4 regions of the Paenibacillus sp. FW104-T2 genome follow, and region 2 is predicted to be linked to each of the others. Evidence: riboswitches for the same ligand, from Rfam matches in the RefSeq annotation. Region 2 holds a riboswitch; each other region holds the start of a gene.
The links. Region 2 has a riboswitch for thiamine pyrophosphate ahead of AC3WQ3_RS13190 (thiamine phosphate synthase). Riboswitches for the same ligand answer to the same signal wherever they lie in the genome.
Positions count from the first base shown of each region.

Region 1: linked by a shared signal. The riboswitch ahead of AC3WQ3_RS17835 (ABC transporter ATP-binding protein) and the one ahead of AC3WQ3_RS13190 (thiamine phosphate synthase) in region 2 are both predicted to bind thiamine pyrophosphate.
Region 3: linked by a shared signal. The riboswitch ahead of AC3WQ3_RS11135 (ABC transporter substrate-binding protein) and the one ahead of AC3WQ3_RS13190 (thiamine phosphate synthase) in region 2 are both predicted to bind thiamine pyrophosphate.
Region 4: linked by a shared signal. The riboswitch ahead of thiC (phosphomethylpyrimidine synthase ThiC) and the one ahead of AC3WQ3_RS13190 (thiamine phosphate synthase) in region 2 are both predicted to bind thiamine pyrophosphate.

Region 1 is NZ_JBYTCE010000013.1:159,996-167,924, reverse strand. It holds gene AC3WQ3_RS17845 (S-layer homology domain-containing protein) at 268-3,090, opposite strand; gene AC3WQ3_RS17840 (radical SAM/SPASM domain-containing protein) at 3,356-4,231, opposite strand; TPP riboswitch at 4,435-4,537, shown strand; gene AC3WQ3_RS17835 (ABC transporter ATP-binding protein) at 4,704-5,465, shown strand; gene AC3WQ3_RS17830 (ABC transporter permease) at 5,452-6,264, shown strand; gene AC3WQ3_RS17825 (ABC transporter substrate-binding protein) at 6,357-7,424, shown strand; gene thiM (hydroxyethylthiazole kinase) at 7,473-7,929, shown strand, end outside.
Region 2 is NZ_JBYTCE010000009.1:21,642-29,570, reverse strand. It holds gene thiO (glycine oxidase ThiO) at 1-938, opposite strand, end outside; gene AC3WQ3_RS13190 (thiamine phosphate synthase) at 969-1,595, opposite strand; TPP riboswitch at 1,841-1,950, opposite strand; gene AC3WQ3_RS13185 (ABC-F family ATP-binding cassette domain-containing protein) at 2,059-3,609, opposite strand; gene AC3WQ3_RS13180 (hypothetical protein) at 3,748-4,743, opposite strand; gene AC3WQ3_RS13175 (hypothetical protein) at 4,730-5,281, opposite strand; gene AC3WQ3_RS13170 (hypothetical protein) at 5,278-5,676, opposite strand; gene AC3WQ3_RS13165 (ABC transporter permease) at 5,693-6,178, opposite strand; gene AC3WQ3_RS13160 (hypothetical protein) at 6,243-7,929, opposite strand, start outside.
Region 3 is NZ_JBYTCE010000007.1:107,884-115,812, forward strand. It holds gene AC3WQ3_RS11120 (ABC transporter ATP-binding protein) at 1-424, opposite strand, end outside; gene AC3WQ3_RS11125 (ABC transporter permease) at 468-1,226, opposite strand; gene AC3WQ3_RS11130 (MTH1187 family thiamine-binding protein) at 1,226-1,516, opposite strand; gene AC3WQ3_RS11135 (ABC transporter substrate-binding protein) at 1,546-2,586, opposite strand; TPP riboswitch at 2,796-2,908, opposite strand; gene AC3WQ3_RS11140 (VOC family protein) at 3,048-3,434, opposite strand; gene AC3WQ3_RS11145 (DUF2798 domain-containing protein) at 3,606-4,106, shown strand; gene AC3WQ3_RS11150 (MFS transporter) at 4,337-5,569, opposite strand; gene serS (serine--tRNA ligase) at 5,946-7,241, shown strand; gene AC3WQ3_RS11160 (Ig-like domain-containing protein) at 7,482-7,929, shown strand, end outside.
Region 4 is NZ_JBYTCE010000023.1:43,865-51,793, forward strand. It holds gene AC3WQ3_RS23895 (Fe-Mn family superoxide dismutase) at 1-70, opposite strand, end outside; gene AC3WQ3_RS23900 (alpha/beta hydrolase) at 230-1,258, opposite strand; gene AC3WQ3_RS23905 (IclR family transcriptional regulator) at 1,620-2,363, shown strand; TPP riboswitch at 2,486-2,599, shown strand; gene thiC (phosphomethylpyrimidine synthase ThiC) at 2,953-4,758, shown strand; gene AC3WQ3_RS23915 (hypothetical protein) at 4,839-5,528, opposite strand; gene AC3WQ3_RS23920 (hypothetical protein) at 5,708-5,875, opposite strand; gene AC3WQ3_RS23925 (zinc ribbon domain-containing protein) at 6,531-7,304, opposite strand; gene AC3WQ3_RS23930 (helix-turn-helix transcriptional regulator) at 7,378-7,929, opposite strand, start outside.

The DNA.
Region 1 (7,929 bases), on a different contig from region 2:
TCCTGGACCCTACCCTGATCCTACCAAAACAGGAGTGTAATGATAATAATCATTAGATTAGATATCCAATTGTCGGCATGATACCTGCATTCTTTGCATTATTTGTCGATCCGTTCCGCGTGGAATGTGCTGATCTTAACTTTCGGTATGCTTCATTTACAGCTTGTAAAGACTGCAGAACAAAAAAAAGAAACCCCTGGTCTATAAAAGACAGGGTTTCTCAGATGCTATTCAGCCTTATGAATTAACATAATTCCTTTGATATATCTACAGTTCTTCCTCACTATGATCAACAGATGATTGAAGTGAATTGAGCGGATTGATATCCGTAAATGTATCCACAGATTCAAATGTTACTGTACCGTTATCAGCTACGATCATTTTGAAAACGACCCAATATCTCTCGTTGCCGCTTCCTTCCTCTACTGTAAACGAGGCACTTGGTGAAGCTACAGCTCCGTGGAACACTTCAATTTTAGCTCCTGAACTCTTGATCGTACTCACTCCTGAAAAATGATGCACATAAAACGTATATGTTCCAGGAAGCAGTTGACGTATGGTAGTCGTTTCAGGTCCATAGGACGTGACATCATCCAAGTCCAGATCTACCATAAGTTCGTCATTATTATAGTATTGCTTATCTGCGAAGAACGTATGGAACATGCTGTTGTCACCTGCAGGACCTACAAGGTGTGAGTCCAAATCGGCTGGGTCTTTCCCCCATGTCAGAACAATACGTGTTTCATCTTGTGAAGGTATTTCAATAGCTGTTTGATTTTCATTTCTATTTTCCACATTTACTGCGGAAACACCAATCAGATACGTTTTAATATATTTCGTGTCTCCTCCTCCCAGTTCACCTGTGTAGATGCCTGGTGGAAGATAAATTTGATAGTTACCATAAGTATCCGTTGTTACAGTACCCACAACTTCACCTGTTTTGTTATCCAGACCTTTTCTAAATGCAATTTGCAAATTAGCAACTGCTTCTCCAGCAACATCCTTGATGTGACCGCCGAATCCGGTCAGCTTAATTGCACCACTTTGGCTTCCTGCAAAATGTGTTTTATTAACATCTGACTCTACTGTGATGTATAAAGTGGACCCGTAACTGTTAACAGCGTCAAAAGTAAACTCGCCATTATCGTACTGCAAATTATTCAATTGTTGTTCTGTACCATTCAAATAGGCATGAACTACAAAATCATCTGCTGTTAGTTCAGAGATTTCAAACCCTTCAGTAAATACCAATTTGGCACTTCCATTGGTAACTTGAATCCCTGTGAGTGTTGGATAAGCTGCTCCTTCGTTATAAACTGCAACAGTTACTGGGACATTGATCTCAAAATCTCCATATTGGGCTTGCACAACTGTTGTACCGTTACCTTTGGCCTGAATCTTGCCTGAGTTAACGACGGCGATGGTGCTATCTTCGACCTTCCACTTTGCAAACGAAGTAAGATCCTTGGACGCTGATCCAGTAACCCCCGTTAATACGATCTGACGGGTTGAATCAATTGCTGAAAACTCTGCTGTTTCCGGTGAATAAACAACGCTCGTCACCGTAGGGTCTGCTTCAATGGCTGGGGGCTGACTCAGTTGACTGAAATCAATGCCTTCTACATTAACCAGGGCCGAATTTAATGCTCCCCCTCCAGAAAATTGTACAATTGCGTTCAATATTGCCCGATTCACTACAGCACCATGGTTAATTTTAAACACGGTGTTCAATGCTTGTTCGAATACTTCGAGATTGCCAATGGTGGAGTCATCTCCAAATTCCACTGAAATTTGCTCCGCATGAACCATTACGGAGTCGAAACTTCCGCTCAGAGCTACCGAAGCATTATGCGGAACCGACTCTGCAATATCGATTGGTCCAACCTGACCCGTGGAAACATTCTGTACGATTGCACCAGATCTAATTTCAATCTGCTGAACATCACTTCCACCTTCAAGGACCAGACGGATACTACCATCTGCTTTGTCAACGATCACTGTTGCTAGAACGGAGTTCACCGCATGAATACTGTTAGGGCCTCCGCCATAAATCTCAGTGGTTCCCGTAACATTAACATTATCAAGAGTCACGTCACCGTTTTCTACGGACTCAAGTATTCTCAGATTACCATTTATTTTGGTGTTTTTTAGAGTGACATCTTTAGAGCTAATAGTTACATTTCCAGTTACATCCCCAAGCGTATATTCACCTGGAGCGGTAAGATTTTTACTAGGAGCTTGTTCCCCGCCCCCATTATTTCCACCATTGTTACTACCGTTCCCTTTATCTCCGGAACTGCTACCACTACTTCCTTTACTACTACCCTCAGAAGGTTTTGTCGTTTCCGGTTTTGCTTCGTTAGATTCTTCAGTTCCGTCCTCTGTCTTGGCCGGAGTCATGTAACTATCATATGTAGACTTATTCATTACAAATTCATAGGCAAGTCTCGCTAACGCTTGGCGATCTGCTATTCCTGAAGGATTAAATTTTACTGTTCCATCTTTTTGAACTAATCCTTTGATGAAACCAGATTGGTAGGCCAATGCTACAGAATCTTTTGCCCAGTTCGATACTTGATCCAAATCAAAAAGTTGAGGTTTGGATGTTTGGCTCGTTACGTCTTGTTGGTTCCAACCAAAAGCTCTAACGAAAAATACAGCTAATTCTTCTCTTGTTACGTTCTTATTAGGTGAAAAGCTATCTTTCGAAGTACCTTGAGCAATACCAGATTTGACAAGTGCGCCTACATACCCAGCATACCACTGATCTTCCTTAATATCCTTGAACTTGCTAGCTTCAGCAGTATCCGGATTTAATTTAAGGGCACCAACCATGATTTTTGCCAGTTGAGCTCGTGTTACTGCATCAGACGGCTTAAAGGTTCCATCAGAAAAACCTGTAAGTATTCCTTGTTCAACCAATTTGGTTATTTCAGTTTTGGCATACGAATGATCAATATCAGTAAAAGAACTCTTAGAAGTAGCTACTTCTGCCGATACAGATAAATTAAGAGATAACATGGAGACAACAAGTGACGTAGAAAGCATTAATGATAGTTTGCGATTAAACTTTTTCCATTTTGAATTCAAAACTCAAACACACTCCTCAGTAGGCTTCTAGTAGGTAAAAATAATAATATGTGAATCTATGGAACTATATCACCTCCTGATCAATAGGATAATAATACCATGCAAACTCATAAAAACAAGATTATTAAACTATGATTTTACAAAAAAGTTGTAATTCTGAATTGATTTCAATTTTATTCTCAAAACAATTCTGCAAAAAAAACAGAAAAGCGCACCACCCGAAATAAACATTCGAATGGCACGCTCTAAACACATTTTTATTTGACTAGGCTCCGAACCGCTGACGATATCCGCACTTCCGACATAGCTCCTCCACAGCTTCCCGCTTGGAAAAACCATAAACCAGATTGTTCGCCCGCTCACCTTCGACAATCTCCGAGAAAGACTTCTCATGGACGTTACCGAGATTAATGACACCTTCGCCATCGAGGCAGCATGGAACAACCGTGCCATCCACAAGGACCGCCGCCTGACTGCGAAGCGCATGACAGAAGCCTTTGCCATCATCCTCTGGTGCATCCAGACTTGGCCACTGGAACTCATGGTCCTGGTTGAGATAGACATTCGGCGCAATTTTGACGCCGCTGCCTGGAACCACCTTTTCCTCAATGCGGAAATCCAGGTTGAACTCGCGCTCCAGTACCTCCAGTGTTTCCCGGTTCCGATTCATCTGGGCATTCGTGAAGTTATCCTGCGTCAGATTCCAGAGCCGGAACGAGATGATCACATTGTGCTTCACCGCTTCTCTCGCAAAGGACAAAATATTATTGAGGTATCCCTCACGGTCCGTCGATCCCTCGTGCCCGTCGAAGCTGTGCAGCGAGAAGTTCATTTGCCGCAATGCCGGTTTGCCAAGCAGTTTATGCTGGGTCTTGGGCAGCAGTGTTCCGTTCGTTGTTATGTTTACCTTGAATCCCTTCTCGTGCGCGGAATCCAGTAACAAATCAATTTTGGGGTGAAGTAACGGCTCCCCTTTGACATGCAAATAAATGTGTTTGGTATGTGGCTTAATCTGATCCAATATATTGTTGAAGACTTCAGGGTCAATGAATCCTTTGGCACGCTTCGTCTGCGGACAGAAGCTGCACGCCAGGTTACATATGCTTGTAATTTCAATATATACTTTCTTGAACGTTTTCAACTCGGGGTCCCCATTCTGCTTAGGAGGGAGAACAGTCCCACCCTCATTTGTAATCCGGCCCATATGTGCCATCCCCATTATATCGGGTTAGGAAGCCAAGGTAAATCCGCGAATGAGTTTAACGGTGTAACTTTTGCCTCTAAGCCCTCTTTACATCTCGCGGGAATGTGATATATGCTGTGTACACAACTGCATATCTTGAACGATTGCACTAGGGGAGCCTTGCGGCTGAGACGAATGAACGTATTCGGACCCTTTGAACCTGATCTGGATCATACCAGCGGAGGGAAGTGGAGCGGACTTTCAGTTAACGGATTTTTTTCATATTCATATGAACATGAATGTCGGTTGAACTTAATAGGCCCACTCATTTCTCCGGAAATGGGCGGGCTTTTTCGCGTTTACATACAGATCGCATACAACGTGCATTTCCGTTCAGGCAGTTTTTATTCCAAGGGGGTCAAGGAACCAAATGAGCAACGATGTACAGATTGACAACATGACCTTCACTTTTCCGGATCAGAGACATTCCCCCGTCCTCTCCAATGTGTCGATGTGTGTAAAAAAGGGAGAATTCGTCTCGCTGATCGGCTCCAGCGGGTCGGGCAAGAGTACGCTCTTCAAGCTGCTGGCAGGCTTGCTTGAACCGACGGACGGCACGATCGAAATTGCTGGGGTGCCGCCAGGACAGCGACTTGGTCGAGTCGCCTACATGCCGCAGAAGGATTTGCTGTTATCCTGGCGGACGGTCATGGAGAACTGCCTGCTTCCATCGGAGCTTGCCCCGTGGAAGCAGGACAAGGTGAAGCTGCGCGCTGACATTATGGCCGGACTCGACAGATTCGGCTTATCTGGCTATGAGCATGCCTACCCGGACGAACTGTCCGGCGGCATGAAGCAGCGGGTTGCCCTGCTTCGAACGTTGTTGACGGGAGGACAGCTGATGCTGCTGGACGAGCCCTTCGGCGCACTCGATGCCATGACCAAGCGAGAGATGCATCGCTGGCTGCTTGAGTTGTGGGAAAGCCTCGGCAAAACGGTGCTGTTCATTACGCATGATATCGAAGAAGCCCTGTTATTAAGTGACCGGATTGTCCTTCTCACTCCTGGCGGTCGGCAGCTGCTGGACACGACGGTGCCTCTGCCCCGTCCGAGACATTCGGGCATGGTCTACGATCCGGATCTGATACGAATGCGACAACGGTTGGAGGAACAACTACATGCGAAGCTTTAGCGTCAGCAGATGGTTTGCCCGCTATGGCCTGTTCGCTGCGCTTCTCCTCCTGATGCTTGCCAGCTGGGAATGCATCGTACGATTGGGCTGGGTCCCTTCTTTTATTATCCCTGCACCTACATCCATAGCGAGTTCTCTAGTTGAGCATCGGCATCTGCTCCTGGGAACCCATCTGCCTGCCACATTGATGGAGGTAGCAGTTGGCTTCGGCTTGTCCATCGTGGCCGGAAGCGCTTTGGCAGCGGGTATGCACCTCAGCCGTTCGATTGAAAAAGCGCTGTATCCCTTCATCGTAATCAGCCAGACGATTCCACTGATTGCCCTGTCTCCTGTGTTCATTCTGTGGTTTGGCTACACGCTCTGGAGCAAAGTCGCTGTGGTGTTTCTGATCGCTTTCTTCCCGATTGTGGTCAGCACCTATGATGGTCTCCGTCAAGGCGACCCGGAACAGCGCGAACTGCTGATGACCATGGGAGCAAGTAAGTGGGATCTGTTTCGCAAGCTTCAGGTACCTCTTGCGCTGCCCTCTTTCTTTTCAGGATTGAAGATGTCGGTGGTGTACTGCGTGGTCGGGGCAACCATTGGCGAATGGCTCGGAGGCAGCAAAGGTCTTGGTTATTTCAGCCGCAGAATGTCCAGCAGCATGAATACCGACGCAATGTTTGCATCCATTCTGCTGTTATCCCTGCTGGGCATCGGTCTGTTCGTGCTTATTGCCTGGCTGGAGCGAGTCCTCGGATTGAAGCGGAATGCAGAGCATGCACGCAGAGGAAAGTCGATGAAAAGGCAATCGCAATGAGATAACAAGTGCTGCTCCTTCCTGTCGATCTCTTTAAAACATATCAGCGATTGGAACCAAACAAAAATGAAAGAAACGAGGCCCATTTATCCATGAAAAAAAAGAAACTCATTCACATCCTGCTTCCTGCCCTCATCTGTTTATTACTGATCGTCAGCGGTTGTGGCAATACGGGTGCGAACCCATCATCGTCCGATTCCGATCCCCAGGTACAGGGCACAGATTCAACAACAACCGGATCGTCGTCTGGTGACCATGATTCATTGTCCATCATGCTCGACTGGTATCCGAATGCAGTCCATTCCTTTATATACGCTGCACAGGAGAATGGATATTTCGCAGACCAAGGTCTCGATGTGGACATTCAGATGCCTGCCGATACGAATGATGCACTCAAACTTGTAGCCGCTGGCAAAGTGGACCTGGCGCTGAGCTATCAGCCGCAAATTTTGCTAGCCCGTGGAGAAGGCATTCCCGTACGATCCATTGCTGCTGTCGTTCGGCATCCACTCGTTCATCTGCTGACGAAAACGGACGGCAACGTGAACTCGCCCAAAGATCTTGAAGGACTGACGGTAGGGTATTCCTCCGTTCCCCTATATGAAGCCATGGTGCGTACGATGATTAGTCAGGATGGCGGCGATCCGGACCGTATGAATTTGGTGGATGTCGGTTTTGATCTGATCCCTTCGCTTGCCTCCGGTCAGGCCGATGCGATCATGGGTGGTTTTATCAATCATGAACAGTTGATTCTTGAGAAAGAAGGTCATCCCGTTAAGTCAATTAACCCCGTCGATTACGGCGTGCCGGATTATTACGAACTCGTTCTTACAGCAAGCGACGAGGGAATTGAGGCGAAGAAGGATCAGCTCACCCGCTTCGTCAAGGCGATCCAGGAAGGTCAGAACTATGTGACCGAGCATCCCGATGAAGCTTTGAACATCCTGCTCGCACACGAAAATGAGACGTCCCCGCTGGATCGGGAAATTGAAACAAAGAGCCTGGACATCCTGCTCCCGCTCATGACTGAAGAAGGTATTCCGTTCGGCTGGCAGGAACCTTCCTCCTGGGATAACGTGCGGAAGTGGCTGGTACAACGTGAATTGATTCCGGATTCGGTACAGGCCGAGGATGCGTTTATCAACTTGCAGGATAAGTAAAAAGCAGTTGCTGCTAAAAAATAATCGCTTACCAGGAGGGAATTTCAAATGTCATATCTGGCACGTGTTCGTACTCAAAATCCACTGGTTCACAATATCACCAACCTCGTGGTTGCTCCCTTTACGGCCAACGGTCTGCTCGCACTGGGCGCCTCTCCCTTCATGGCCTATGCACATGAAGAGGTAGCCGATGTCGCTGAAATGGCCGGAGCGGTCGTGCTCAACATTGGCACACTCGATGACAAGGTTGTCCAAGCCATACGCCTCGCCGGACAATCGGCCAATGCCCATCATGTGCCAGTTGTACTTGACCCGGTGGGAGCTGGCGCTACGGCCTATCGCACGGATACGGTTCAGATGCTCGTGCACGAGCTTCGACTTACCGTACTGCGGGGTAACGTAGCGGAAGTCGCCAATGTCATAGGCGAGAACTGGAGCATCAAGGGTGTCGATGCAGGCCAAGGCGAAGGTGACCGCACCGGAATCGCCGAGCGGGCAGCACAGA
Region 2 (7,929 bases):
CCTTCAACAGTAACTTCTCGATCTGAGCGTCCCGGTAAACTGGTAGCTCCGATCCAAACTTCGCCGTTTGCTTTGGGGACAATGTATACATTATCTGCATAAACCGTCTTGTCAGGTCTGTAATCTGCATCATGTTTCGGAAATTGTATTGCTGCAATTTCACCTTTTACGGGAAGAGTGGGCAGGTTAAGACCCACCTGCTTCAACATATCTCCACCTTGTAATCCAGCTGTGATAACCACATGTTTACACGTTAATCTTCCAATCGACGTTTCCACACCCTGGATTCCACTCGAATCCGCAGTTAGACTAACATTGTGTACACCTTCGATTACTTTAGCTCCCATTGTTTGAGCTGCTCCCGCATAGGCACGTGCCAAATTGACAGGGAGAAGTTCACTTTCTGAAGCCCTATATAGAGCCCCGAAAGTTTCCTTGCTTATCCATGGGGCTTCACGTTGAAGCTTTGAATGATCCCACCACATTTGCTCTGTAGGCAAAACTGTACTTCTTCTCGAATCGCTATACGTTTTCATCTCGGCTTCATTCCGAAATGGTGTAATAAATCCACTCTGCTGCAGGCCAATTTCAATGCCGCTTAGTAGTTCAAGCTGTTCTTTTTGCTGATACAGTCGTTTTCTACTTTCATATGCTAGCTTTGACATCACAGTAGTATGAAACGTCTCGCTGTCTGCAGCTAACATGCCCGCTGCCGCAGAAGATGTCTCACTTGCAATACGCACACGCTCGATTAAAATCACTTCTTTACCTCGTGAAGCTAGCTCATACGCGATGGCACAACCTATAACGCCGCCTCCCACAATAATAGTTTCCGCATGAAGCTTGCCACGAATATTTCCACGTATTTGGGTCGTACAAGCTGCTCCATTTCGGTAAAGGCTGCCACTTCGTCTTCGGCCTCTTGCTTCTCCGTTCATTCATTCACCTCCGTTATTCATTCTTTCTTTCTATCGTTCAATAGCCCACCTCAAGGCTGCTGCCGCACTTTCCGGATTATCACTGGTCCAGATCGAAGATATTACTGCCGCACCATTTGCTCCGGCTGCACGTACAGCAGCTATGTTTGCCGGTTCAATTCCGCCAATGGCAATTACGGGAATGGAAACAGCTGAGCATATTTCAGACAGTGCATCTATCCCTCTCGGCTTGATCCCAGGTTTACTGCTGGAGGAAAATACATGACCATAAAAGAGATAATCCGCTCCCCGTTCTTCAGCTGCTCTAGCTTCGTGAAGAGAGTGAACAGAGATACCGAGACGAAGTCGATCGCATTTGTTCAGGCTGCTGCCTTGAGTAGTCGCCATATCGGACTGACCCCAATGAATCCTCTCAATGAAAACATGTTTCTCCAACTTATTCAGCTCACATAGACCATTGATTACGATCCTGTCAGATGGAATTCCTGCGTTCAGCAAACTGTGAGCCCATTGAATTTTTTGTTCGGTGGTTAGATGTTTTTCCCGGATGTGGATATAGTCAAGCCAAGGCCATGCATCCGCTGCAATCTTCAGAAAACGTTGTTGATCCCCTACCCCTGGTGAAACAGCATGCAGTTCAAACGATAGTGATTTCACAGGTTTTTTAAAGGTATCCGTTTGGTTTCACCTTCCTTGCCGTCACAATATGTAAGCACAAAAAAGCCACTCCCGTAGGGAGTGGCCGCGATAACATGTCCAGTTAGTTAAATGAGCTTCACATGCCAGTTGTCAGGTATACAAGCTATTAAATCATAGCCCTGATATATACGAGATACCTTCATGTTCCACTTGTGAGCATTCACATTCGCTACAAAATCGAATATTAATTTGCCCATATCATTAACTAAAACGCGCCACTTCCCTACGCTGGTATAATCCAGATCAGGTGCAAAGGGTCCGGAATCGCATTATTCCATCTCAGCCGCATCGAGCGGCCCCCCTAGTGATCGTATGAAGTTGTAGCCTATGTTACCATAGTCACCTTTTTTTGTCACCGTTGATTTTCAAACTCATGTTGCTGAATGTTTTGATTGTAGAGCACTAGATTGCTCCGCAACAACTAGTTTTTCTCAGACCAGGCTTCAACGTCCCATGTCTTGGTGACCCAATCCTGATAAAATTCAGGTTCATGCGAAACGAGCAGCACTGTACCTTTAAACTCTTGTAAAGCTCGTTTTAGCTCCGCTTTTGCTGTTACATCCAAGTGGTTTGTCGGTTCATCAAACAGGATCCAGTTGCTTTCACGCATCAGAAGCTTGCACAAGCGAACTTTCGCTTGTTCTCCCCCACTAAGTGCACTCAGCGGACGAGTGATATGCTCGTTTTTCAAACCACAGCGGGCCAGATGCCCGCGTACTTCATTCTGAGTTAGATGGGAGAATTCGTTCCACACATCTTCAATTGGGGTAATGTTACCAGCCCGAACTTCTTGTTCAAAGTAAGCCGTTTCCAGATAATCCCCCAGGAACGTTTTACCGCTGATCGGCGGGATTTTGCCCAATATGGTTTTAAGAAGTGTCGACTTACCTACACCGTTACATCCAACAATGGCTATTTTCTCACCACGTTCAATGGTCATTGTCATCTTAGGCAGCAAAGGGTAGGAATAACCAATCTCGAAATCAATTCCCTCGAATACTGTTTTGCTGCTGGCACGGGCATCTTTGAATTTAAATGTCGGCTTTGCTGCTTCATCCGGGCGATCAATTCGTTCAATCTTGCCCAGCTGTTTCTCACGGCTTTTGGCACGTCCGGAAGTGGAGGCTCTTGCCTTGTTACGCTGAATGAAATCTTCCTGTTTCTTAATATATTCCTGCTGTTTCTCATAAGCGTCGATATGTTGTGCTTTTTGCATATCGGCCATTTCAAGAAACTTATTGTAGTTGGCAGCATAACGCGTCAATTTAGCAAATTCCAGATGATAAATGACGTTAACGACTTCATTCATGAACTCCGTATCATGTGAAATCAGGATGAATGCATAAGGGTAATCTTTCAAATATCGCGTTAACCATTCAATGTGCTCCACGTCCAGGTAGTTTGTTGGCTCGTCCAGCAAAAGAGCCGTCGGTTTCTCGAGCAACAACTTGGCGAGCAATACTTTGGTCCGTTGTCCACCGCTTAGAGCAGCGACGTCACGATCAAGCCCAATAGCGGATAATCCGAGGCCGTTCGCCATTTCTTCCACTTTTACATCAATCAAATAAAAATCGCCCTGTTCAAGCTGCTCCTGGATTTCACCCATTTCTTCCAGCAGTTTTTCAAGCTGGTCTGGGTCTGCATCAGCCATCTGGTCTGTAATGGCCATCATTTCTTTTTCCAGTTCAAGCAGGGGAAGGAAGGCATCTTTTAAAACGTCACGGATTGTTTTGCCAGGAGTCAGCTTGGTATGCTGATCCAAATATCCGTAACGGACTTTTGGTGTCCACTCTACTTTCCCGCTGTCTTTCAGCAATTTTCCGGTCAAAATGTTCATTAAAGTGGACTTTCCTACACCATTTGCTCCGACCAAGCCTACACGCTCTCCTGCAAGTAAACGAAAAGATACATTTTTAAATAACGTGCGGTCACCAAAATTGTGACTGACGTTCTCCACTGACAATAAACTCATGAGATGAGGTTGCTCCTATCTATTTAACATTACTTTTTATTCGGTATTGTTGATACCGGTCAAGTTCTGAACTGAAACCCTATTTTAGCACAGGACCTGCCTTTTCTGAAAGCAATGTAGTAAGCGCAGCAGTCTTACTTAGTGAACAACCTTGTTTATGTAACAATTCCCCTCAAAATACCCCGCCGCCGCTGCCTGCTTCGCATCGGTAAAAACTTCTTCAGCTCGGAAGTTATTCTTACAAGTTGCTGGATAATAATACTTTATGCCGGTAGAAGGTTCTATCCCTCCAATGACTGCTGTTCTTTTAACCAACCTTCCTCCACCGATGGCATAGGTGTTTACCTTCTGGATCCCTACAGGCAAGCCTTGAATAAAGGCCATGATCCCCGTATCATTAATCGTATTGTACCAATCCTCCTGAGAAATAAGAGGCAAGGTAAACGTATAGGATATCCCGTTTCTTCTTGCAAACTCATTATGCCGATTAATGACTTCAGCGAGATTCTCCTGTACGCTCATGACGATGCGAGTTTGTCTGACCTGCTCAAACGAATCTGAATTTTGCAGCAATGGAATTCCACTAGTCGAAGCGAGTTCCCTTTGAAAACCTTCAATCCATTTACCCTGAACGGCATCATAAGCATAAACATAACCGTCAAGTGTAAAATTAATGCTGCTGCCGTCTGAATCTGAATATGTATAAGGCATTTTAGGACTCCATACCTGGTGGTACGAATCATCAATCTCACCAGTCATCTCCGCTTCCTTAGCTAAGATATAATAACCATCGTAATCCAGTACAACTATGGCCGGTATGTAATCAAACAGTGCTTGTATTGCCTCTGGATCGTCATGTATGCCCATATTTAAGGCCATCGTCTGAGTGAATGTCTGAAGCGCCAGTTCCTTATCTGCCTTTACGAATTTGGTGGAATCATATCCTGCCTCACTGTTTTGCTTCTCATTCTGATGCATTACGTTTCCCGCGTCCAATACAGCTGTTTGGAGGGCTGATCTATACCTATGATTAAGAAGCTGAGCTTCATCCGCATCATGGGTATTCCGAGAAACCATCCAAAAAAAGGGTAGAAATACGAGAACAAACACAATGGACAAATCAGTAATCTTCATTGAGAACCATGCCTCCATAAGTGGTAAACACTGCTGCCGCAGGAGCCGTACCATTCAGCCACTCGCGAATCAGCATGGCTGATGTCCGATTGGTATTTTTAAGTGTAATCGTGAAAAAGTCACCCACGGTCAGCGTGTATCTACGAAGCGGATCATCGGCTGCGTACGCGCCCGAGACAGGGAACATTTTTTCTAAGATTTGCGCTGAGTAATATGCATCCTGTACCGTCTCATATGTTCCTGTAAATGTACCTTGATCCATCGGATCCGTGTAATGAGGAACATATTTTTTGTGCAGATGCTCCATGGAAATATCATAAACATTGCCTGTTCGCGCCAGCTGTTCTTCAAATTCGGCATACATCCCAGGAGAAATGTAACCTTTCGTTCTGACTGAATCCACAAAGCGGGTAACCGTCTGATATGTGACCATTCGCGCTATATCGTCTTGTCGATCTGCCGTTTCCGCAGTCGGATATACATATAGCAGAAGTACTGCCAGCATAACTGCTAGCAGCTTGGATACAGCATTTATCAATTGATACTGGCCTCCCTCCAAAATGCAATTCGAAGCAATTCCCCGCTATCATCTCTCATAAACTCCGGTTTATAGGAAGCGGACACGTGAACAGGTATGGTCGCACTTCGGTTGATAAGCGGGTCTATCGTATACTTTTTCCCGTCAACCTGCACTTCCACCGCTGTACCCGTCATTTGTCTAACCGTATGTAACACCTCAGCTCCGCTGTAACGAAGGGGTTTGCTTATTCTTAATGTCGTATTTATTCTTCCTTCCATGTCTTCATTCGTGTGCACGCTGGAACTCAAAGCACTGGCCAATACGCTAACGCTTTGTTGTCCATATAGACAGGCTGTTACAAACAGGACAATTGCAGTACAAAACAACATGAGCTGCTGTGTATTCTGGGACAATGGAAACCAACTCCTGTCAGGATTGCTGGAAGATTAGTCCTCTCACCACATTTGATTTGTCTTTAACGATAACGGCCTTGAACTTTCCACTTGGGTTAACGTATTGATTGTCCTTTTCGCTCATCGTCTGATTAATACTGCCCACTTTGTTATCTGGAGCAACAACTGAACCGTAGTCCGCATTATTAATATCCTGAGAAATGTTCAACTCATTGCCATACCACTGACCACCCTTGTTTTTTCCTGTAATGACCTGGATACCAAATTGATCCTTGTCCGCATATTTTCGCAGTGCGTTAGTAACTTGGGAGCCACTGATCGTAGTCCCGTCATACACCGTAAATGCGGCCTGAGACAATTCTGTCTGAATGTCCGCAAAATTGTTTTGCGCTGTTTTGGTCGCCTCCTGAGCAGAAATAAACAGCAGCACTACAATCGTAATAAGGGCAATCGTCAAAAAGATCCCTGCGGCTACCTTTAAAGCACTTGAAGCATTATTCATGTTAAATCCTCCTAAGTTTTGATAAATAAATGTACATCAGCCTGAACGGGTTCAACCTGAACCGCTACAGCTTCTGAATTTGTTCATAATAAATGTTCATTTGCAGGAAGCTCATACCAACAAGCGGGATGACCAGATAGAGAAAAATAAGGGCATACATCGGGGTAAAGCCAATCATTCTGCCCCATGAGGCTTTTGCATCTATCATTCTGGTATACTCCTGCTTCCGCTGATCAAAATAAAAAGTCATCATACTGTCCAGATCATCAAACGCTTCACGAATCGATATTTTACCGAGTGCAAGCTGCAGTTTGTCCACCAAACGCTGAAATTCAGGCAACCCTGCATCCTCTTTCAGCTGCTCGAGTGCATTTTCTGGTCCATGTTCAAAGTGCAGCAGACATTTTTGAAGGGGTCGTTTGAAAATGACGGCAAAGCGATTAAGCCATTCCAAAATCTCTTCAACGGACATTCGGTCCATCTCACGCAAAATGGAGATCACCGTCTGATATTGGTAAATTTCGTGTTTCATGTCCATACTTCGCATTTTACGCTGGAACATCATGAGCCATATGGGCATGTAATATCCCGCCGCGCCGATAAAGATTGCAATCAGCAGCTCCCACCAGTGCAAATACTGCTTGTTGTATACTTCGAGCTTTTGAATAATGCGCAGACTGGTCTCAGTTTGTGTAGCAGAGTCTAGTGGGATGGAGGAAACCTGTTGTAACATGTTAAACACGTCATCATAACTAGTTCCACGTTTCATGCCTAACCGCTCCATTACCTCTCGGTCCAAAGCTGTTTTTTCTGCAGCCTGATTCAGTTCCGCTTCGGCCATTGCTCCAAACATGCGGTCATCTCTTACCGGATCGTATAGAACATGATTTCGTTCAATATGATGAAGCAGTAATATACAACCGATAGCCAGTGCAAAGGAGCACACAAACAACATCAGTCTGCGGATCGCCAGCCACTCGTATTTTAATTCAGCGCTGCTCTCCCTCATCAGCCTTACGGTCTGGGTATAATTTGTACTTCCTGGTTTAGCAGCAAACAACATGGCCAATTTACGAATGAATTTTTGGTTGTACAAGAAACGGTCCATGATGGAAGGTTTGTGCCCTGAGCGGAATCGCGTTTCATCGTAATGCTGAAGTCTCTGCAACAGCAAGTAGGCCAAAATTATGATGATATAGATGGATATTTTGGTTATGAATCCAAGCTTGCTGCGGTAAAACTCATCCATGGTCGGGAAACTGCCTCTCGCCCAGCGTTCAATGGGAGCCGTAAATAATACCGGAGCCAGCGCAATCATGTTTAATCCTCTTAAAAGGTAATCCAACTTGTCCCGCCGTAAAATTTCCAAATGAATTTCCTGAGTCAGGTTTCCCAAACCTTTCAGGTAGATTGAACCTTGAGCTCTGTCCTTGTCCCCAAACTCCATTACCATATAGGAGATGCCAGCAAAAGCCTTCAGAAATCGGTTGGGGGCTATCTCGTAATACCTTTCCAACGCTTCATTGGGATCTGGTGAAGTCAGTGCCTCATAGATTAGCAATACCTGATCGGCAGCTTCACCCACACCAGCTTCTCCAGCTTCATAGAGTGCTTCTTCGATCATCCCGTGCTGGTGGTATCGATGTCGCACGTCCGCAAACAGATCCAACATTTGGACCAGCAGCCGTTTCTCTGTGCGATTCAACCACAAGTCCACAACAAGACTATGGATTACGACAGCGCAAAGTACA
Region 3 (7,929 bases), on a different contig from region 2:
CCCCGGCAAGCAGCACGTTGTCTTCAATGGTACGCCAAGGAAAGAGAGCGGGCTGCTGCGGCATATAGCTGATTTTGCCCCGCTGCCCGGTCACATTCTGTCCGTTCATGAGAACCTGGCCTGTTTGGGGTTTCAACAACCCGCCAATGATATGGAACAACGTACTCTTGCCGCATCCGGAAGGCCCAACGATCGCTACGAATTCGCCCTGCTCTACGGTCAGGGATAATCCGTTCAGGACTGACAGCTTGTTCCGTCGTTCCCGGAAGGAAGCATGGACGTCCTGTACTTCCAGTGCAGGCAGGCTCTGCTTACCCGAATCGGAGGTAGCGGTAGAAGCAGTGCGGAGTGATTCTTCTCGAGGTGAAATTCCGGCGCTTCCGCCTGGTGCAGGAGGTGCCTGTTCGTTATATTTGAGTGTCATCTCACATTCACTTCCTAACCTTGTATAGTGCTTCTGCTGCGATTCAGCGCTTCTGCGGTCGCCAGCGAACGAGCAGCTTCTCCAGCAGGGCAATGAACAGGAAGAGCAGCAGGCTGAGCGCGACAATAATCATAATCGCAACGAATAGACGATCTGTCCGGTAAGCGGACTTCTGAAGCATCATGTAATATCCGATCCCTTTGTCGGCTCCGATCCATTCAGCAATAATGGCACCCATGACGCTGTAAGTCGCGGCAATCTTGATGCCGGAGAAGATGGAAGGCAGTGCGTGCGGGAGCTCCAGTTTCCAGAAAATTGGGCCGCGTCTTGCTCCTGCCATGCGCATGTAATTCATCATGGCAGCATCCGTACGTGTCAGACCGTCCATGGCAGCGACGGCAACGGGGAAGAAGCAGACCAGGATGATGGTAATCAGTTTGGGCAGCAGTCCGAATCCGAACCAGATCAGCAGGAGCGGAGCGAGCGCAATTGTCGGTATATTTTGACTAAGAATAAGTAAAGGATACAGGGCAGATTTCAGAAATGGAATCAAATGCAGCACCATCGCGATCAGCAGCCCAACCAGCGTGCCAGCGGCGAAGCCAACTAATGTAAGTTGAATGGTCGCCCAGGCATGCATGCCTAGGCGTTCTGCTTGGGAAGCGGCTTCGTGCGCGATGTCCGAAGGTGCAGGCAGCATCCATTTCTCAATATGAAACAGGGAAACGGCGCCCTGCCATATGGCTATAAAGAGAATAACCGCCACAATGGGCGGCCATACACTTTTGAAGTACGTATGCATTAGCGATATTTCTCCGTCAGGGTATCCATGCTGAAGCCGTTCGGGCTGTGGGCGATTTTGATCTGGGAGATGATGCTTGGACTGCCAGCCTCCACGAGCACCTCATGCATTTTACGGACAACTTCCAGCAGTTCCTCCAGTTCACCCTCCATTGTGGTGTCGAGCGGATTGACCTGATATTTCAAGCCGGATTGCTGAATCACTTCGATGGCCCGATCTACATAAGGATACGAATTTTCGCCATTCGGCGTTTTGGGAATCACTTGAATGCTAAGCAGTGTACTTGCCATGAGAGATCACGGCTCCTTTCGATTCAACTTTATTGGGGTAAAAAATCGTTCGTATAGGCTTGGGATACATCGATCTGCTCATCAAGCAGTTTTTTGCTAAACATCCAGTCCGTGTAGTTCTGCCACACTTCCTGTTTTTGCTCACCCCAGCGCGGAGCGTCATCCTTGTATTTCGGGCTCAGCCATTTCTGACTTGCCACCACAAGGTCCTTATCGAGATCAGGTACAGCCTTGATTAAAATGTCTGCCGCTTCTTCGGGATGATCAATCGCATATTGATACCCTTCGGAAGTAGCCTTCATAAACGCCTTCACCAGCTCCGGGTCATTCTGAATGGTCTGCTCGTTCGTCACGAGTACAGGCGTGTAATAGTCCAGCGCATCGGAATAATCCTTCACATACAGCATGTCGAGGGGTTCACCGCGCAGCTCGGCTTCAATGCCGGTCCATGCATAGAAAATCCATGCAAAATCAATGTCCCGTTTCACTGCGGTAAAAAAGTCGGCGTCGCCCATATTGATATTCTTCACTTTGGACACATCGGCGCCTTCGCCTTCCATAATGGATTGCATAACTGCTTCTTCAACGGGTGATCCCCAGCCGCCATAGGATTTGCCTTCGAAATCCTTGGGTGATTTAATGTTTCGGTCCACCGGAGCGGCGAATCCTGACGTATTATGCTGAATGACCGCTGCAATGGAGACGAGCGGAACGTCCTGTGTACGGGCCTGTGTTACGCTCTCCTGATAACTTACCCCAAAAGGAACTTCGTTTGAGGCTACCATCGTATCTGCACCGCCGGCTCCCGGCTGCACAATCTCGACATTCAAGCCTTCTGCCTGGTAAAATCCTTGATCCACGGCGGCATACAGCCCGGTGTGATTCGTATTGGGTGTCCAGTCGAGCACGACTTTAACATCCTTCAATGCTGCGCCGTCACCTTCGCTGCTGTTTTCAGTGGTGCTGCTGCCGTTTTGTCCTGCAGGTGCTGCTTCCTTGCTGCCGCATGCAGCGACGGTGACCAGTGTCACACACAAGAGCAGGAGTCCGATCATTTTACGCCATCTCATCTTGTTTTTCTCTCCTTCATATGGTCCGGCCAGTGGCGCGGGGTACTCCTTGGCTTCATATCCAAGCATGGTGCATAAATCCTTCGATTTATACCAGCTATGATCCGGATGACGTACTTTTTGTGTCAAAAAGATACCATCAAAAAAAGCGCCCCGTAATCCGGGACGCGTGCAGGCGTTAGAGAGGTGGCTGCAGCACATGGCTGGGCCAATTCGATATACTCCGATTCCTACGCTGGCATGATCCAGATCAGGTCTAAGGGTTAGTATCTTGATGGGATACACTCTCAGCCGGCCAATTCCGACTCCCCTGGGAAACTATGAAGTTACGGGCATTACTAGGTGTAATTATAGGCCAGGGGCCGGAATGTGTCCAGTCAGGAACTGGATGGAATAGTCAAGGGTGATTTGCCTGTGGGAATGTATTGAATAGGTGCAAGAACAAGGACGTAGTCCGTGACTTAACGCTGGAAGAACTCAATCCATTCTTTCTCCGGTCCATAGATGAAGAAGTAGCGATAGCCATTGGGCAGCGTAATGATCTCTCCGTCAATAAACTCGGCCTTCGTCTCCTGAATACGCTTATATTCCGCATCTAGGTCCTCCACGTGGATGGCAAAATGGTGCACCGTTCCTTCCGAAGGCAGTTTATCGCTGTATCCCTGAATCAATTCAATCTCCGTTTCATCGCTACCATGGAAGCCAAGGAAAGCGAGCTGAATAACACCATTCGTGTGGGTTACGCGATCTTTCAATTCCAGTCCTACGATCTCCGTATAGAAACGCAGTGTTGTCTCCAGATCACGTACAGCAATGCCGATGTGGTCAATACGTTTTTGAAAACCCATCATGAGACCTCCCAAATTCAGAAAATTGTTTCTTACATATTAAGGGATATGATAGATTTCTAATTCCGAGTTGTCAAATGTGATTTAATTTAAATTCACAGAATGTTCACTTATGTGGAGATATTCGCGATCTTTATAATTGGCAGAGTAAACAGAGAGGATGAGAGAGAGTTGCCAACCACGAAGAAAGAACATATTTATTTTGGCTTGATGATGTGTACAGGAATGGTCATCGTGATGATGTCCTTCAACCTGATTTACAACGGATTAATCGGTAGATTATCCCCACTTGAATTACTGTTTCAGTTTGTTTTGTGTTTTGCTATTGCTTTCCTGGTGGAATCCTTTGTTGTCGGTCCGGTAGCCCAGAAAGTTGCTTTTTCACTGCCGTTTGACAAGTCCAACAAGCTTCTCGGTATAGTGGCCATGTCTTGCTGCATGGTTGTTGGCATGGTTTTGATCATGTCCTTTTATGGTATGGTCACGTCTTATTTTGCGAATCAGTTGGTGGGTAAACCGCTCCTCGAAACCTATCTTCACACCATCGCTCGTAACTTTAGCCTGGCCCTTCCGCTGCAGCTTCTCATTATTGGGCCCCTTGTTCGCTATGTATTCCGTACATTTATTAAAGGGAAAGAAGTGGTAGCTCCCTTGATCAACAATGAAGCTTAGTAAACCTGCTGAATGTAATTCATAAATTAATGCTAATTTTTTTTTACTCCAGAAATGAAATAAACTGCCGCAAACTATTTCCTGGGCAATCATGATGTAGACCATTGAACAGCACGAGTTTCACTCTACAGTGCGATTGTTGAAGCAAAAAGGGCTCCGAAGCATGCGCTGCGGAACCTCTTTACATTATAGCTTAACTGGTGAATTTAATACGATTCGCAAGACGGTAATCAAACGGAACCTGCATGTTGTCTGCTCTGCCACTGATAAGCAACCAAGCTGATTACAAGCAGACCTGCAGAGAATAGCGCAAGCATCCATGTGGATTGATTGATGTCCAGATGATCCAGACTCCAACCGGTAAGCAGAGGCAGAATGGCGCCGCCGACTCCGCCAGACGCAATCAGTATACTGGGAGTAGACTCTTCTGTTCCTGGCAGCATTTTGCTGGCAAAAACGAGAGCAATGGAGAAAACCCCTAAAAACGCCAGTCCAAGCAGGAGAATAATTAGAAAAGCAGACCAGATCTGGTTGGTAAACGGAAAAATGGCCATTAACAGCACAGCTGCCAGACAGCTGTACAAAATGTACACGCGATACTGGAACTTTTCAGCGATATATCCGGCGAAGAGTCTCCCAATAGACATCGCGATCCAGAAACAGGTAACACTAAGAGCTGCCCCAGCTTCCTTCATGTTCATTTTTTCAATTAGAATGGCAGGCATGAAGTTGGCAAGACTCATCTCCGTGCCGACATAGAGAAAGAAAAATACTACGAATAAGATCATCAGGGCCAGATTACGACCTCGATAGATTGAACTGGTAGTGTCACGGTCTGAAGGAGACACACCATCAGAAGCTTCCACCGCATGGATGTGTCCAGCAGCGGCATCTGGCTGGCGCCTGCCGAGTGCATGATCCAGCTCCCCGAATGACATTCTGGCCCAGAAGAGGAATGTCAGTGCTGAACAGACGGCAACGACGAGGAAGGACATGCGCCAGTACCCTGCCGAGATCAGACCGCTGGCGATCAGCGGCATGACCATGGCTCCGATGCCGAATAATACTTCAAGCCTGCTCATCGCAACTGCGGTATTTTCTTTGATGGCCGCAATGATGATGGTTCCGATTACGGCTTCAATCATGCCGAATCCAAAACCGGCTGCGGGTGCAATGACAAACATGAGGCCCCAGGGAGGCAGCAGCATATAGGATAACTCTGCAATGCATAGCAGAGCTGCTGCGATAAGTAAGCCGCCGCGTTTGCCAAAGCGACGATTTAACGGAGGGGATAACAGTACACCGCCCAGGAATCCGGCAAATTGGGCAAAGATCAGTGTTCCTCCCTGACTGTAATCTTTGCCATAATGTTCTAGTGCGACAGGCAGAATGGAACCGAGGACCACGTGTGCAAGTCCGATAAGAAAATAGGACAGACAGCCGATCCATAACAATTTTTTCATGGAGAACTCCTTCTATACCTATGTACAATTTAAGGTCAGCTTAGTTTGGCTCATACGTCCGAGTACAAACAAGTCTATCATAACAGCATGTGTAAGGATTTGGTAGGACTTGCAAAGTGGTTTATGGTTCGTATATACTGAGACACAACAATTACAGATCGGAACCATGCCGTTGAAGAGCATCCAACTCGGAGGCGTTATCGCCAGGGGAGCGAATCCATCCCCAAGTTAACCGGAACCGCCCGTTATCGCGGACCAAGAGGCTGGAACAGGGTATCCTGATTCGGCAAGTTGGGTGGCACCGCGAGCAGAGCGCTCCTCGTCCCAAGGGATGAGGGCGCTCTTTGCATTTTTTTAGCCAAAGGAGACGGTGACCATGTTGGACATGAAGTGGATTCGGGCCCATGCAGATGAAGTGCAGGCGGCGGCAGACGGGAAGAAAATCAATATTAGCATTCGTGCATTACTGGAGCGGGATGAGGAGCGCAGAGCGCTTTTGCAGGAAACAGAAGAAGGACGCAGAATGCGGAACACCTTATCAGCGGATATCGGAAAATTGATGCAATCCGGGGACCGTGAACAGGCCGAAGGATTAAGAACTCAGGTGAAACAGCTGAATGAGAAGCTGGAACAGGTCGAAGCGAAGCTTGCGGACGTGCAGGAGGAAGTGACCCGGCTGCAATGGCTGGTGCCTAATGTCGTATCACCAGATACGCCGTTTGGAGCATCGGACGAGGATAATGTGGAGCTGCGACGTGTAGGAGAAGCGCCAACATTCGCTTACACAGCCAAGGACCATGTGGAACTCGGGGAGCTCCACGATCTGATTGATATTCCGCGCGGGGTGAAGATTGGCGGGACACGAAGCTATGTACTAAAAGGGGCAGGGCTGCTGCTGCACCGGGCGGTACAGCAGCTCGCACTTGATTTGCTGCTGGGGCATGGGTTCACCCCTATGGAAGTGCCTCTCATGGTCAGGGAGGATGCACTTGTGAACACGGGATTTTTCCCAACAGGACGTGATCAGGTCTATGAGCTGGCAGGGGAGGACAAGTGGCTGGTCGGAACCTCGGAGGTACCCCTCGTATCGTATTATGCCGATGAGATTGTGGATGTACAGAAGCCGATCAAGCTGGCTGGTATATCGACGTGTTTCCGCAGTGAGGTCGGGTCAGGCGGCCGTGATGTGCGAGGACTGTACAGAGTGCATCAGTTTGCCAAAGTCGAACAGGTCATTCTCTGTGCACCGGATGCAGAGGAATCAGAGCGTATGCTGCAGGAAATTACCGGACATGCTGAAGAGCTGCTGCAGTTGCTGGAACTGCCTTATCGTGTGGTGGCGGTGTGTATTGGAGACATGTCGCAGAAAACGTATAAACAATACGATATTGAGACATGGATGCCGAGCCGGGGCGCTTATGGAGAAACCCATTCGTCGTCAAACCTGCAAGATTTTCAGGCGCGCCGTTCGAACATTCGCTGTCGAGATGCCGAAGGTCAGCTAGCGTACTGCCATACGCTCAACAATACGGCCGTGGCATCACCGCGGATCCTCATTCCACTTTTGGAGAACCACCAACAGGAGGATGGAAGCATTCGCATTCCGGCAGCTCTGCAGCGCTATATGGGTGGTGTTGAATATTTGACATTGCCGCTTCCAGATGAAGAGTAACCGCCTGAACTATAAGTTAAGTTGGCAGCAAGACAGAAACGGAGCCCTTTATGGGTTCTGTTTTTTATTTTCTTGAATGTAACGGCGTAGAGCTTTAATTCGTAGAAAGGTTGATTGGAAAATTGTCCAATCCCACTTCTTTAGACCATCCTAGCACTGCAAAATTCATTATTATGCATTCAATCTCCGATATAATATAATAGAAGTAAAATATTGGGTTATGGGAGATGGAAGATAGCAATGAAAAGAGTAAAACGAACACTTCGAGGAATGCTTGCATTGATCATGGTATGTGCCATCTTGGCTCCATCGCACATTCTGGCGGCTACGGGTGACGTGACCTCCATTGAAATTACCAACAGCAGCCCGCAGAAGTTAAGTGTGTCACAGACGGCTGCGCTGAAGGTGATGGCAGAAGTTGAAGGGTTTGATAGCAAGCAGGATGTGACTGCAGGGGTTACGTGGTCTACGAGTAATGCAGCAGTTGCAACCATTGTGAAAGGTAAAGTAAAGGCAGTAGCAGCGGGTGAGGCAACGATTCATGCTGAGGTCGATGGGGCAAAGGCGCAGCTCGTTGTCCAGGTTTCCGAGAAAATCAAAAGCATCAAGGCTTCGCCTAAATCCTATAGTTTTGTCAAAGGCAGTGAAAGTGCGCTTCCCAAAGTCAGCATTGTGCGTGCGAGCGGCA
Region 4 (7,929 bases), on a different contig from region 2:
GCTCCTTCCAGAACCTGATCTCCTCCAGAATGCGGAGAGGCAGCAAGGGTCCATAGCCAGACCAATTCATATGCGGCAAACCTCCATTCAATTAAAATGTCATATCGGCCTTCAAGGGATAGGGTGTGATTAACCTTTTATAATCGTCCCAAAAGTATATTCACCTGCCATGTTGTCCTATGTGTGCATAAAAAAAGAGCCCCATAGGGGCTCTGATCACCGGAAGATTTTATTCTCCTCCGGCATTGGTATTTTCCACATCGTCGCTGCTTGTTTTCGTCACATGACTCAGGAACGTAGAGACACGGCGGAGATACTCCTTCGGATGTTCCCTGAAGATCAGCTCATGATGCGCGTCCTGTACGATCCATTCCTCTGAGTAGGTGTTCGTCTGGTTGGCGGCGAGAAGCTCGGCGATCGGATATGGAGCCTTCTCATCCTCCGTCCCGTGAATGAAGAAGATGGGGAACGGATAGTCTTTCTTTTTGACTTCCTGATACGGAATCTGCTGTAATCCGGTGCCATTCAGAACCGGGAATAACAGATTCATGATCTGCAAAGTGGGTTGTCGCGGCAGATCGATCTGATTATGAATGTTGTGATACAGCGTATCCGGCTCCAGCAGGAAAGTGCTGTCGAGAATCATGGCATCCACGTTCTCGGTGAGCAGCCCCGTCTGTAATGCTGTGCCTGCGCCCATCGAGAATCCCCAGACGACAAGCTCCTGAGCACCGCGCTGCTTGGCGAACTGAATGGCACCAAGCAATTGCTGGGACTCGGCTTTGCCCCCTGTAGCGACTGCCTTGTTCACCTGAGAGGCGAAACCATAGTCAAACATCACTACATTGAACCCGAGCTGGTGGGCATAGTGAGCCAGGTCATACATGGGAACCCAGGTTTCCTCCCGATTGGCCCCATATCCATGACTGAAGATGATGGTTTTGTTGACATCCGTGTCTGCGGGGATATACCAGCCCTGCATCGTACGGCTGCCATCTGCTGCCGGGAACGTGATATCCTCGTACTTCATGTTCTTGGCCTGCATTGGATTGGAGAACACGGGAGCTACGGTCGGGTTGGATAGTACCCAGGCAATATAGCCGTGTAAGGCAATGAAACAAAAGAGCAGAAAAAATACAACGGAGAGCAGCAACGCTACGATAATATGTTTGAACCGGATCAGCCTCGGTGATAACGAAGAAGGCAGATCGGACACTTTCGTTTGCAGCGGGGCTTCGCTCTGGGATGTCGGAAACATGATTGCCCCTCCTTATTCAGATCAATTGAAGATAACAACGAGTTCAGATCAGATCATATGGCTTGATGTCCTTGCTTGCCTATGCAGCAAAGTCTTGCTTTTATATCTTTATCGTATGTTTCCATATAGTCAAAGTCAATTGATTGGAGGCATTTGTTACGCAATTGTTATATAGTCCGAAAGATATATGGGTAACATTTCCTGATGGTGCAAATTGCAGGGGATTTAGTCTTATAAAAAGAAAATATTTACACTTCATATCGTCATGATTTGGCTCATTTTGGTTTACAGATGAGATTGTTTCTCATATAATTTATGTAACCAAGTTTCATGTGATGAAACATGAGGAGGGCATTATGCCATGGAAGACCGCAAATTAACCGTCCGGGCTGTGGAACGGGCGCTGGATATATTATTATGTTTTACCACACGCAGCGATCTTGGACTCACAGAAATTGCGAGCCAGATTGGTTTGCACAAAAGTACGGTTCATCGTCTGATGGCGACGCTGGAGGAGAAGGGCTTCGTCATTCGCGATGCGGCCACTGAGAAATACAGGCTCGGCATTCGAATCTGGGAGCTGTCTGCTCATATGTCCCGCAGTGATGATCCTGCCATTTTGCTGCTTCCTGCAATGGAGCGGCTCAGAGATCGTTTGGGAGAAACGGTCAGTCTGTACCTGCGGGATGGCAGTGAGCGTATCCGTATTCAGGCTGTTCAGAGTGATCAGGCCATCCGGCGGGTGGCTCCGGTTGGCGTACGTCTTCCTCTATCCGTAGGGGCATCCAGCAAGGTACTCATGGCATTTGCGACGGAAGAAGACCGGGAGGAACTGATGAATGGCCCCGAATGGCCCGTATTTATCGATCCCGAAGTTTACCTGGCCCAGATGGGCGATATCCGGGAGAATGGATATGCGACCAGCTACGAAGAACGTGAGCCTGGAGCGGCTGCAGTATCGGTTCCTATTATGGATCGAAAGGGGAATATTGCTGCTGCACTATCCGTATCAGGTCCCGTTAGCCGCCTGTCCCAGGAAACTTTGCACGAATATGCACCTGTGCTGAAGGAAGCAGCCGCGCAGATGGGCCTCATGTTGTCCTGATCCGGCGTGTCTGGAAGAAAAAGGGTTGTATTTCTGACTGGCTTGCGCTAGTCTGTAATGGACAGCCCAGTGGGGGCTGCAATGAATTGAATATGGAACTGCGGTACACATACCGCAACTGTTAACGTTACTGGGGGAGTCCGAATTGTCCGGACTGAGACGGGATCGCATGAGATTCCGGACCCTTTGCACCTGATCTGGATCATACCAGCGTAGGGAAGTAATCGGCGATACAACCACGAACACTGCATAATCCAGCCTTTGGCATGTCTCCACTTGAGGGAGCTTGACATCAGGCTTGTTATGGGGTGATGGACATAGGCCGGTTCCCTCGGGAACCGGCTTTTTTATATACAGTGTCAAGCGATCATCCGCAGCAGAGGTGGTTACCTTCTTTTGCGGGAGAGCTGGAGTTGGGTATAACCCGATTATGCCTGTGCCAGATTCTGTCTGCACTATGCCGCTGTAATGTTCTTTCTTCGGAAGTTGGCCGCTCTTTTCTTGCCTATGCGTGGATGATATGGAACGGGTGCACGAGCGATCAAACTGGCCCATCCATGGGACGACCAACGAGGAGGAAGAGGTAGCGATGAACACAAACAACAGAACAACGGCACAGGAGCATTCAGGACAGGGGTTGGAAAAGGAAACAGTGGCGGCCGGACGGGTTCAACCGTTTCCCGGCAGCCGCAAAGTTTACATTCAGGGCTCACGGCCGGATATTGCTGTACCGGAGCGTGAAATTGCCCTTCATGACACGAATACACCCCAAGGGGTGGAGCATAACGAGCTGCTGCGCGTGTACGATACGAGCGGCCCTATGACGGACCCTGGATTTCACGCCGATATCCGGGCAGGCCTGCCAGCTTTGCGTGCACGCTGGATCACAGAACGAAACGATGTAGAGGCGTACCAGGGACGTACCGTCAAACCGGAGGATAACGGATTGAAGCCTGGAGGGAAGAGAACCGGAGCTGAAGAATATCCAGGCCTCCGCGGCAAACCGCTCCGTGCACAATCCGGACGCTGTGTCACCCAAATGCACTATGCGAGGCAGGGCATCATTACGCCTGAGATGGAGTTTGCAGCTATTCGTGAAGGCGTGGAGCCGGAATTCGTCCGGCAGGAGCTGGCGAGCGGCAGGGCCATTCTGCCATCCAATATTAATCATCCAGAGAGCGAACCGATGCTGATCGGACGTCACTTCCACGTGAAGATCAACGCGAATATTGGCAACTCTGCCGTATCCTCTTCGATTGAAGAAGAAGTGGAGAAAATGACTTGGGCGGTACGCTGGGGGTCCGATACGGTAATGGATCTTTCCACGGGCAAGGATATCCATACGACCCGGGAATGGATCATCCGCAATTCTCCGGTACCAATCGGGACGGTGCCGTTGTATCAGGCGCTGGAGAAGGTGAATGGCGAAGCCGAGGCACTCACCTGGGAGTTGTACCGGGATACGCTCATTGAGCAGGCAGAGCAGGGTGTGGATTACTTTACGATCCATGCAGGCGTACTGTTGCGTTACATACCGATGACGGCCAAACGGATGACCGGCATTGTATCCAGAGGTGGTTCCATTATGGCGGCATGGTGCCTTGCACACCATCAGGAGAACTTTTTGTACACGCATTTTGAGGAAATCTGTGAAATCATGAAAAGGTATGATGTAGCCTTCTCTCTCGGAGATGGACTCCGCCCGGGCAGCATCTATGATGCCAATGATGAAGCCCAGATGGCTGAACTTGCTACGCTTGGTGAACTGACACAGATTGCGTGGAAGCATGATGTGCAGGTGATGATTGAGGGGCCAGGACATGTGCCGATGCACAAGATTAAGGAGAATGTCGACCTTCAGATGGAGATCTGCAAGGAAGCACCGTTTTATACACTTGGTCCGCTGACAACCGATATTGCACCAGGCTATGACCATATTACCTCAGCCATTGGAGCGGCGATGATCGGCTGGTTCGGAACGTCGATGCTCTGCTATGTGACACCAAAGGAACATCTGGGCCTGCCGAACAAGGATGATGTCCGGGAAGGCGTTATTGCTTACAAGATTGCGGCACATGCCGCTGATCTGGCCAAAGGCCATCCGCGTGCACAGCGCCGGGATGACGCGCTGTCGAAGGCCCGCTTCGAATTCCGCTGGCGGGACCAGTTCAACCTGTCCCTGGATCCGGAACGTGCGCTGTCCTATCACGATGAGACACTCCCGGCTGAAGGGGCCAAGGAGGCCCATTTCTGCTCCATGTGTGGACCTAAATTTTGCAGCATGCGCATTACGCAGGATATTCGTGCGTTTGCCGCGGACAAAGGATTATCCGAGAATGAGGCTGTGGCAGCCGGAATGCAGGAAAAGGCTGAGGAATACCGGACGCGAACCTAAGCGCCATTACAGCCCAATTTGGGCTGTCTAAGATATATAAAAGCCGTTCTCTCCACTACTGGGAGAAGAACGGCCCCTAACTAACGCCTACCAATATTTAATTGCTGCTCCAAATAAGATGCCAGCGATGCAAGCGGGCTGTAGATCTCCCTAACCGTATTTGCTGAGGCAAGGGCAGCCGCGGGAGCCATGGATAGCTGAGCAGCTACAATGGTTTTCTCTGGTGACCGTGCAGCTAGTTGCTGCAAGCCCGTTGTCACCGCCTCCATATATCCTTCCTTATCGCCGCGCATGATCAGCTCAAATGTACCAGGAATTAATGCGGCCTTTGTTCTCGAAGCAGCCACAACGTTTGCCTGCCCGTTAGTTTCACCTTGCTGTAGTGCTTCATTCACCCGCGCCATCGTTCCTTCAACCGTTGCTGGATTGGTAAAAGCAAGAATGTATTCCTGCGAATCCTGCTGCAGCTTCTGCAATAATGGATCATCAATACCGATAACGGGGATGGAGACTTGCTGTGCTTCGTGCGCCAGTACTGCAGCAAATAGAGTACAGGTGACTAGAATCGCATCTGCATGACATTGGGCAATCCACTGTAATGTCTGGGATACCTTTTCCCGAATGACAGCCTCTGAGAAGTCCGTATCCTGCTTAAGGCGATCCAGACCAGGATCGACATAATGCACAAGTTCCACTTCATAGGGGGCGAGCACTTCTTCAATGAGTGCGATGTTGGAGTAGTGAGCGTGATAACAGCCGATTGTGATCATAATGACTTCCCCTTTGCCAATGCTTCTTTTTATGAGCCGTAAGTGCTGCAGATATTTAATCCATTATAGGAGCGCGACCGGGAACTGTACAGCGTTTAAATCAATGCCAATAACCGTCCCTCCGCCACATGGCAGAAGGACGGTTCTATAGTCAGACTCCAATACAGTCAGGTTTCATTTTATCGCATGGAAGGAGATACGTTCTTTTGAGCCATTTTTTGCTGCAGAATCTCGTGAAAGGATAGACCTTGAGTGTTCTCATTCTCCTTTTTGGGAGCAGTGGTCGCCGTGTTGCGCGGATATTGGTGGTGGTACGGGATCATTTGCTGAATAGGCATGCGGATCATCTTGGTTCCTCCTTTTGGTAGATAAATAAGTTGAGCCTATAAACGTTACACTTAACACTGCGATTGCAGTACCCTCTTCCGATCGCTGTTATCCCCAGATTTTTTGAATTCCCTCATTAAGGGGAAAATCCGGTGATAAAGGCGAGCGCTTCGCTTCTTCAGTGAGTCCTGCCCTCTCCGTTGGGGTGTAAACATTAAATTCATCTTATATGGACTATGTATTTTGATTGGTAGTTGTTCCAAGTGCGCATATAGGTATATGTGACTTGTTAGACGAAATCGGGAAGTTATGACGTAATTCCAATTGGATTGTAGTGATTTTACCCCGTATTCAGGGGGATGTAAACGGTTTTAGGGAAATTCAGGAATAAAGAACCTGAAATACAAGGTTTGATATGGGAGGAACGAATCGGTTGTTAAGTGAATAGTCCCAGTTTCAGGAATGTCAATTGTGACGAAAATAAGACAAATTGTCTGGGAGAGTAGGTATCATTGAAGCTAACTAACTTGGTACCATAGTCGGTTGTCGTGAGTGTGATGGGGGTGGTTTTATACGTGTTTTGCAGGTGAGAGAGGGGAGCAGCACCCAAAAAAGCCATCCAACGAGCTGGATGGCTTGTGCAACGTTAATCAAGAAATGTAAAGATAAATATCATTATTCTGTAGTTGGCCTAGCTTGTTTTACCGCAATATAGATATCGACCTGAACTTGGGCAGGATCCATACTCCGTTCATCATATAACTCGAAATCAACGGTAAACGTTCGCTCGTTCTGATGGCTCCAGCCCCAAACGGCGCCCCATGCTTCACCTACAACTTCTGCCATTGGACCCTTGCGGGAGGTGAAAACGGCGTATGTTGCTGGTGGCAATTCGATGGAGTTCATGCCAGCTGGTAACGTTTCATCTGCAGCTACCTCGTGGCCTACGAGGATGGTGTATTCCCCGTGTATACCATCGGTATAATCTGTGTAGCAGCCGTATCGGGGTGCTTCCGGTGCAGGAATGTGCTCTGACGTGAAGTAGCGGCTCCATAGATCCTGAATACAGCCTTGGCCGCTCATCTCGATCGCGTTGGTCGTTCTGGCTGATATGCCAGCCAGGCGTTTGCCAGGAAGTGTAACATATCGAACAGGTTGAACGGAGTGCGTATTGTTGTTACCTTTCGGATTGGAGGCGCTCCATCGTTTCAAAAAGGGAAGCTGATTGCGCAGCATTGCCCGCGCTGATTCCTCATCCATACCTTCTTCGATGAGGATCGCGGTGCACATTTCAATCATGCCTTCCAGCGTAATATTGGGCTGTTGGAACATGCCTTCTTTGTAGCAATAGATGCAGTATTCACGGGTTGCACTTCCATCTGCTTCCGTTCCGAATTGGGTAGGGGTGGTCAGCGGCATTCCGCAGCTCTGGCATATCGTGACGTTCATTTATCATTTCCTCCTCGTTATGTACAGCTTGAATATAGATGAAGTATACCGAGAGGAACTGGACATAAGTCTGTCAGGTTTGCGAAGGGGCAGCGTAATTTTGCACGATTTGTTCTGCAATTCGGCGAATCTCGTCACGTATATGAAGAGGCTCCAATACCTCGGCATCTGCGCCAAAGCCAAGAATGAACCCGTACAGCCAGTTATCTTCCGGAAAAGCCACCTGACTTATATAATATCCCTTGCCGTCGGGGATCACGTTCTCTATGCCAAACCACTCTTCGGCGATATGACGGACACGGGCATGGAATCTCATCGTCATGGCAACTGTGTTCCCTGGAGTCGCCCACTCCTGCTGCCAGGGCCTGTCCTGCAGGTTGATGGGTTTGCGTTCAAAGCTTCCATGAGCAAGTGTCACGTCCTGCATACGGACCAGTTTGAACATGCGAAACTCATTACGCTCATGACAGAACGCATAGAGGTACCAGGAGTGCTTTTTAAGAACAAGGGTATGAGGATCGACGGTTCTGTGAGTTTGGGCTCCTTCGGCGCTGCAATATGTAAAGGTGATTGAACGCAGCTGATCCAGTCCCTGTTCAATGATTTGCAGTTTGTTTTGCAGCGC